DNA from 2 places in the Pseudomonas simiae genome. Region 1 is predicted to be linked to the other one. Evidence: riboswitches for the same ligand, from Rfam matches in the RefSeq annotation. Region 1 holds a riboswitch; the other holds the start of a gene.
The links. A riboswitch is a leader RNA that binds a small molecule or an ion and turns the genes downstream of it on or off. The one in region 1 is predicted to bind cobalamin.
Positions count from the first base shown of each region.

Region 2: it holds a riboswitch for cobalamin, as region 1 does, so the genes downstream of both, cobO (cob(I)yrinic acid a,c-diamide adenosyltransferase) here and cobW (cobalamin biosynthesis protein CobW) in region 1, are expected to answer to the same signal.

Region 1 is NZ_CP010896.1:2,609,685-2,613,892, reverse strand. Features, by position in the region: gene cobN (cobaltochelatase subunit CobN) at 1-834, opposite strand, end outside; gene cobW (cobalamin biosynthesis protein CobW) at 838-1,905, opposite strand; cobalamin riboswitch at 1,999-2,198, opposite strand; cobalamin riboswitch at 2,677-2,881, shown strand; gene PF1751_RS11780 (CbtB domain-containing protein) at 2,978-3,166, shown strand; gene PF1751_RS11775 (CbtA family protein) at 3,178-3,882, shown strand; gene PF1751_RS11770 (cobalamin biosynthesis protein) at 3,879-4,208, shown strand, end outside.
Region 2 is NZ_CP010896.1:4,428,554-4,432,761, reverse strand. Features, by position in the region: gene hda (DnaA regulatory inactivator Hda) at 1-67, shown strand, start outside; gene PF1751_RS20075 (C40 family peptidase) at 281-910, shown strand; gene PF1751_RS20070 (C40 family peptidase) at 1,055-1,594, shown strand; cobalamin riboswitch at 1,692-1,942, shown strand; gene cobO (cob(I)yrinic acid a,c-diamide adenosyltransferase) at 2,022-2,633, shown strand; gene PF1751_RS20060 (cobyrinic acid a,c-diamide synthase CobB) at 2,630-3,961, shown strand; gene bluB (5,6-dimethylbenzimidazole synthase) at 3,958-4,208, shown strand, end outside.

The sequences.
Region 1 (4,208 bases):
CAAGTGCGGCGCTTCCGGGCTGGACTGGGCGAAGCCGGTGGTGTTGAGAATCACCGCCGCGCCGACCTCGTCCAGCAGGTCCTCGACCACCGCCAGGCAGCCGGGTTCTTTCAAACTGGCCACCGCCATCGGCAACGGGTTGAGACCCGCCGCCTGCAAGCGCTGGCAGAACACATCGATAAAACCGGTATTGGCTGCCTGCAAATGCGAGCGATAGAACAACACCGCCGCCACCGGCCACTCGGCATTCCAGTCGGCCTGCCAATCATTCAGCCGGGCGCTGGCACGGTGCGGGTGATAAATCGCCGTGCGCGGCAAGGTTTGCGGCTCGGCCCAGGCGTAATCACGGCCCAGGTAAGTGCTGGCCAGGCAGCGATAGAAATCCAGGGCATTGCCCAGGCCGCCCTGGCGCAGGAAGTGCCAGAGGCGATCACGCTCTTCGGCGCCGACGGTACTTAGTCCGCTGAGCTCAGGGTCCGGGCGATCATCCCCCGGCACCAGAATCAGTTGAACGCCACGCTCGGCCAATTCCACCAGACGCTCAATGCCGTAACGCCAATAACCGATGCCACCATGCAGGGAAATCAGGATGACCTTGGCGTGGCGCAGCACCTCATCGACATACAGGTCGACCGAGGCATGGTTCTGCACCTGCATCGGGTTGGCCAAGCGAAAGCTGGGGTAATCGTCCGGCAACTGCTGGGCCGCTTCGGCCAGCAGCGCCAGGCTGGAATCGCCGCTGCACAGGATCACCAGATCAGCGGGGGTTTGTCCGAGGTCGGCAATATTGTCGTCCGAGACGAAACCACCGGGCTGGGTCCTGAGCAGGTGCATGGGTTAAACGCTGAGGGCTGCGCGCAGTTGCGCTTCAAGGCCCGCCGCGTCGAGGTCCTGACCGATCAGCACCAAGCGTGTGATGCGTGCTTCGTCCGGGCCCCAGGCACGGTCGAAGTGCTTGTCGAAACGCGTACCCACCCCTTGGATCAGCAGGCGCATCGGCTTGTTCGGAATCGCAGCGAAGCCTTTGACGCGCAGGATGCCGTGTTGCACCACCAACTGGGTCAGGGCGTCGAGCAGCAGCGCTTCATCGGCCTGCGGCAGGTCGATGGAGATGGAGTCGAAGGCGTCGTGATCATGGTCATGATCGTCTTCACCGTCATGGTGATGGTCGTGATGACTGTGGCGACCGTCGATATGCTCTTCGGAGCCGGCACCCAGGCCGATCAGCACGTCCAACGGCAAACGACCGCTGCTGGCTTCAATGATCTTCACCGCGGGCGGCAGTTCTTCCGCGACTTCCAGGCGCACACGGGCCAGGTCTTCAGGGCTGATCAGGTCGCTCTTGTTGAGGATCACCAGGTCGGCGCTGGCCAGTTGGTCGGCGAACAGCTCATGCAGCGGCGACTCGTGGTCCAGGTTCGGGTCGAGCTTGCGCTGGGCATCCACCTGGTCCGGGAAAGCGGCGAAGGTGCCGGCGGCCACGGCCGGACTGTCGACCACGGTGATCACAGCGTCGACGGTGCAGGCGCTGCGGATTTCCGGCCACTGAAAGGCTTGTACCAACGGTTTTGGCAGGGCCAGGCCGGAGGTTTCGATGAGGATATGGTCGAGGTCGCCGCGACGGGCCACCAACTCGCGCATCACTGGAAAGAACTCTTCCTGCACGGTGCAGCACAGGCAGCCATTGGCCAACTCGTAGACGCGGCCGTTGGCTTCTTCTTCGGTGCAGCCGATGGAGCACTGCTTGAGGATTTCACCGTCGATACCCAGTTCGCCGAATTCGTTGACGATCACGGCGATGCGACGGCCCTGGGCGTTATCGAGCATGTGGCGCAGCAAGGTAGTCTTGCCCGAGCCGAGGAAGCCGGTGACGATGGTGACGGGGAGTTTGGCCAGTGTTTTCATCGGATGCCCTTGGGGGCGGGCATACGGGACGATAGGCCCTGCGACGGCGCGCAGCAGCGGATTTCGTCACCGGATCACCCCGCCCGGTTGAAGTAGAAAATCGGTTGCGAGGCAGGTCTCCTGGCTTGGGGCTTGCGGGTCTTGCGACCGGCGCTGGCTGCGCCTTCCCGCCTTGTCGGCAGTGGCGTGGCAGTCAGCTGAACCCTTTACAGTTGCGGGGGCAGCCGCGGCTTGGACCGCGTTCCCTTCTTAGCTTCGGCCTGGGCCGAAGAACCTCGAAGGGTGTAAGGCTACGCAGTGCTTGGGGGATGGTCAATGATGGGGTTGGATTGGTTGGGTTAGTGTACATATCCGTTTCTGCGGTGATGGCTGCTATGGGTTCCGCCCTTACGGCGGGTCACTTTGGAAAAGAGCCCCAAAGTAACCAAAGGGCTCTTGCCCCAACACTCGGCACCTCGCTCACGCTCGGTGTGCCCGTAATCCGACAGGGATTTGGGGGGCCACCGCCACGCGCCATCCATGGCGCGGGGCGGCTAAACCGGCATCCCTGCCGGTTTACCCCCCAAATCCCTGTCGAATTCCGGCCAGCGTGTTTGACGGGGCGCTTAGGATCAAGATCAAGATCAAAAGCAAAAGCACAGCGGCCTGACAGCCGGCTTGAGTGGTGTAGAGCAAAGGCGGTTCGCTGTAGGAGCGGAACCCATTTCAGCCATCATCGCAACAAGGGATATGTACACACCCCAATTGACTCCCCTCCCACCCCCATGCTCTCCTACACATCTTGTTTCGGGTGCCCTTCACAGGGTGAAACGGGAAACCGGTGCGTCATAGCGATATGACCAGTCCGGTGCTGCCCCCGCAACGGTAAGCGAGTGAAGCGTCAGATCCACTGTGCCTCGACGGCATGGGAAGGCGATGCTTATTAGGCACATTGCCCCTCGCAAGCCCGGAGACCGGCCCGAAAAATTCAGATAACAAACCCGCGGTGGGCGGGCGCTGTTCAAACCCTGCGTGCCTGGCTCGCGGGGTTTCCATGCGCTCGTTTCACCCAGACACCTGAAAGGGACGCGCCATGTCGATCGTCAGCAGCACCTCGCACTCCGCCAGCAGCACCGCCACCCTGAGCCAACGCCTGACCGCCGCCATCGGCGCGTCGATCCTTGGTGCGTGCCTGGTGTACTTTGCCGGTTTCTCGCACATCGAGGCCGTGCACAACGCTGCCCACGATACCCGCCACAGCGCTGCGTTCCCGTGCCACTGAGACCTGCCGACATGATCAAGCGTATCGCGCAAACTGCAGGTTTCACCGGCCTGCTGGCCGCCCTGTTGCTGACCTTGCTGCAAAGCTTCTGGGTCGCCCCGCTGATTCTGCAGGCGGAAACCTTTGAAAAGGCCCCGGCCGCCACCGAAGTGGCCCACGAACACACCGAAGGCGCTGCCGCCCACACCCACGATGCCGAAGCCTGGGAGCCGGAAGACGGCTGGCAGCGCGTGCTCTCCACCACAGGCGGTAATCTGGTGGTCGCGGTCGGTTTTGCGCTGATGCTGGCCGGTCTCTACACACTGCGCGCGCCAACCCGCACCGCCCAAGGCCTGCTGTGGGGCTTGGCCGGTTACGCAACCTTCGTGCTGGCACCGACGATGGGCCTGCCGCCTGAGCTGCCGGGCACCGCCGCCGCGGACCTGGCGCTGCGCCAGACCTGGTGGATCGGCACTGCGGCTTCTACGGCTGCCGGCATCGCTTTGATCGTATTTGGTCGTAACTGGCTGTTGAAAGTGCTGGGCGTGGCGATCCTCGCCGTCCCCCACGTGATCGGCGCGCCACAGCCCGAAGTGCATTCGATGCTGGCACCGCAAGCCCTGGAAGCACAATTCAAGATCGCTTCACAGTTGACCAACGTCGCTTTCTGGCTCGCACTGGGCCTGATCAGCGCGTGGCTGTTCCGCCGCAACCGTGACGACCAATACTCGGCATGACCCTGGTGATCGGCCTGGGTTTCCAGCAGGGTTGCGATCTTCACACCTTGCTGGCGCTGTTCGATTCGGCCCTCGCCGAGGGCGGTATCGAGCGTCACCGCATTAGCGCGCTGGCCAGTATCGATCGCAAACAGAATGAACCGGGGTTACTGGCTCTGGCCCAGAGGCTGAACCTGCCACTGCAGTGTTTCAGCGCCGAGCAACTGGCGGCGTTTGAACACCGCCTGAGCCACAAATCCGACATCGCTTTTGCCCACACCGGCTGTTATGGCATCGCCGAAAGCGCCGCGCTGGCACTCGCCGAGCACCTTGCAGGCAGCCCTGCC
Region 2 (4,208 bases), 1.8 Mb from region 1:
CCAGGCCTCCTTGCAGGCCCAGCGCAAGCTGACCATTCCCTTCTTGAAAGAAACCCTCGGCTGGTAGACAGCCCTTTGTTTTTGCCGCGTTCGGCAAATTCCAGGCGCCAGAAAACCTGCGCTTGAGCCGATGTGGCTACGCAAAAGGCAGGTACGGGGTGTTAAGGGCTTAGATGTCATGGTCCAAACAAGAAGTCACATAGATCACGATTGAATTTGCAAATCGATGTGATAGAGGGCATAGTCTCGTCTTCTTTACATATCAGCCACGGTCGTGCCCATGCTAAATCGCTTCGCACCCCTCGTGCCCCTCGCACTCGTTACCCTGTTGTTTGGTTGCGCCTCCCACCCTCAACAGGTGGCAGAACAGCAAAAACCACAGGTTCAAAATCAGGCAAAATTCGTTGCTGCACAGTCTGCTTCTGTTTATGAAGAAGAGCTGGCAACTGAAAAAGAGCTGACCAACTTCTCCGGTAGCAAGCCTTACCAGCTTCCCGTTCTGGCCGACAGCATCCTCGAACGCGGCATGTCCCTGATCGGTACCCGTTACCGTTTCGGCGGCACTTCTGAAGCCGGCTTCGACTGCAGCGGTTTCATCGGCTATCTGTTTCGTGAAGAAGCGGGCATGAACCTGCCGCGCTCCACCCGCGAAATGATCAACGTGGATGCACCGTTGGTCGCGCGCAACAACCTCAAGCCCGGTGATCTGCTTTTCTTCAGTACGGCAGGGCGTGGTCGTGTGAGTCATGCCGGTATCTACTTGGGCGACAACCAGTTTATTCACTCCAGCAGCCGTCGCAGTGGCGGTGTTCGAGTCGACAACCTGGGCGACAGCTACTGGAGCAAAACCTTCATCGAAGCCAAGCGCGCACTCGCCATGGCCCCGACGACAGTTACCGCTAGCAAGTAAACTTAAAGTGATACTTGAAGTTTGACGTGTAAGCGCTAGAATCCCTGGACATTGTTGTAATCTGTTCGCGCGAGCTTTGCTTGCGCGTTCTGGTTTTCAGCGTTCGGCAGCGAAAGCCGCATCCAGACCAGGATTGTTCTGCCCATGTCGACCTCGGCCCGCCTGATCCTCATTCTTTGCGCCGCGCTGCTCAGCGCCTGCGCAAGTCGTCCACCGCCGCCCGCTCCCGTAGCGGTGAAGCCCAAGCCGGTGTTCAACTATTCCAGCCAGAATTTCTCGCCTGCGGCCGAAGACGTCCTCTTCCGTGCCCTGGGCCTGGTCGGCACGCCTTATCGGTGGGGCGGCAACACACCGGACTCCGGGTTTGATTGCAGTGGCCTGATCGGTTTTGTCTTCCGCGACGCTGCCGGCATCTCCCTGCCGCGTACCACTCGCGAATTGATCGTGATGCGTGCGCAAGATGTCAGCGAGCAGAATCTGCAGACGGGCGACCTGTTGTTCTTTGCCACGGGCGGCGGTTCACAGGTCAGCCACGCCGGGATCTACGTCGGTGAAGGCCGTTTTGTGCATGCACCGCAAACCGGTGGTACGGTGAAGTTGGACACCTTGTCCAAGGCGTATTGGCAGAATGCCTACCTGAGCGCCAAGCGCGTGTTGCCAGGCAATCTGGCGCGTAATCCTTAGAAAGCAGCGGCAGGTTTCACGCGTGAAGCTGCAAGCGGTGCGATGCCTGCTTGCGGCGATCAGCTTGAAGCTTGCAGCTCGCCCCTCAAACTACTACCCTTCGCCGCTTGTTCCAGGTGCTCTGTGACCCATGGGTCGACGGAGTGAAACAGGGAAGCCGGTGAGTGAGCGCACTTGTACACAGTGACGCCGCGATCCCGGCGCTGCCCCCGCAACGGTAAATGAGTCAAGACGCTGCCTTTTGCCACTGTATCGCTCGCGATATGGGAAGGCGCAGCGTCGGTCTGCGCTTCTATAAGACGTGCGCCACTCATGAGCCCGGAGACCGGCCTGCAACATCCAACAGCATCACGGTGGGCGATGCTTGGCTGTCTGTTTTTTCTTTTTCCTGCCCGCCGTTTTTGTCCAGCCCCAACGGAGAGCTGCCATGACCGATTCCCCCGACCGCGACGAACGCCACCTGGCGCGCATGCTGCGCAAAAAAGCCGTGATCGATGAACGCATCGCCAACTCCCCGAACGAGTGCGGCCTGTTGCTGGTGCTGACCGGCAACGGCAAAGGCAAGAGCAGCTCCGCGTTCGGCATGCTGGCCCGGGCCATGGGGCACGGCATGCAGTGCGGTGTGGTGCAGTTCATCAAGGGGCGCAACAGTACCGGTGAGGAATTGTTCTTCCGCCGTTTCCCCGAGCAAGTGCGCTTTCATGTCATGGGCGAAGGCTTCACCTGGGAAACCCAGGACCGCCAGGGTGACATCGCCGCCGCCGAAGCCGCCTGGGCGGTTTCCCGCGAGTTGCTGCAGGACCCGTCTATCGGTCTTGTCGTACTCGACGAACTGAACATCGCCCTCAAGCACGGCTATCTCGACCTGGACCAGGTGCTCAGCGACCTGCAAGCCCGCCCGCCGATGCAACACGTGGTGGTCACCGGCCGCGGTGCCAAGCCTGAACTGATCGAAATGGGCGACACCGTCACCGAAATGGGCATGCTCAAACACGCGTTCCAAGCCGGTATCAAGGCACAGAAGGGCGTCGAACTTTGAATCAGCCCCGTCATTGCCCGGCCGTCTTGATTGCCGCACCGGCGTCCGGCCAGGGCAAAACCACCGTCACCGCCGCGCTTGCCCGATTGCACCGCAACCTGGGGCGCAGGGTACGCGTGTTCAAATGCGGCCCGGACTTCCTCGATCCGATGATCCACGAACGCGCCAGCGGTGCGCCGGTGTATCAATTGGACATGTGGATGGTGGGCGAGCAGGAAAGTCGTCGCTTGCTATGGGAAGCGGCGGGGGAGGCGGACCTGATCCTGATCGAAGGCGTGATGGGCCTGTTCGATGGCACACCGTCCAGCGCCGACCTGGCGCGACACTTCGGCGTGCCTGTCTTGGGCGTGATTGACGGTACGGCGATGGCCCAGACCTTCGGCGCGTTGGCCCTGGGCCTGGCACGTTATCAGCCGGATCTGCCGTTTGCCGGGGTGCTGGCCAATCGCGTTGGCACCTTGCGTCACGCACAATTGCTCGAAGGCAGCCTCACCGAAGGCCTGCGCTGGTACGGCGCGTTATCCCGCGAGACCGGTATCGAACTGCCTAGCCGTCACTTAGGCCTGGTACAGGCGAGCGAACTGAACGACCTCGATGTGCGTCTCGATGCAGCCGCCCAAGCGCTGGGCAGCAGTTGCGAAGTGGCTTTGCCGCCGCCAGTGACCTTTGCCGCACCGGAAGTGATCGAAACCCAGCCACTGCTCAACGGTGTGCGCATCGCCGTGGCCCGCGACGAAGCCTTCGCGTTTACCTATGGCGCCAGCCTCGACCTGCTGCGGGCAATGGGCGCTGAACTGGAGTTTTTCTCGCCGATCCACGATCGCAAATTGCCTGACGTCGACAGCCTCTATCTGCCCGGTGGTTATCCGGAATTGCACCACCAGGCGCTGGCGGAAAACACCTCGATGCTTGACGCCATCCGCGCTCATCATGCCGCCGGCAAACCGCTGCTCGCCGAATGCGGCGGCATGCTCTACCTGCTGGACTCGCTGACCGACGTCGAGGGTGTTCGCGCCGAACTGGTGGGCCTGCTGCAAGGCGATGCGGTGATGCAGAAGAAACTCGCGGCCTTGGCGCTGCAAAATGTCGAATTGCCCGAAGGCACGCTGCGCGGCCATACCTATCACCACTCCCTGACCACCACCGAATGGCAGCCGATTGCCCGTGGCCTTAGCCCCAATGGCGGACGCGGTGCCGAGGCGGTTTATCGGCAGGGGCGGATGACGGCTTCCTACGTACACTTTTACTTCCCCTCGAATCCCCAGGCGGTGGCCGCATTGTTCGCGCCCGATCCTGTAGGCGCCGGCTTGCCGGCGATGAGGCCATGACCGACAACGCCTTCCCCGAGGCCGACCGCCAGGCGGTCTACCGCGCCATCGCTGAACGTCGCGACATGCGCCACTTCAGCGGCGGCACTATCGCCCCGGAATTGCTCTATCGTCTGCTCCAGGCCGCGCACCAGGCACCCAGTGTCGGCCTGATGCAGCCCTGGCGTTTTATCCGCATCAGCGACCGTCCGTTGCGTGGGCAGATTCAACAACTGGTGGAAGAAGAACGCATACGCACCGCCGAAGC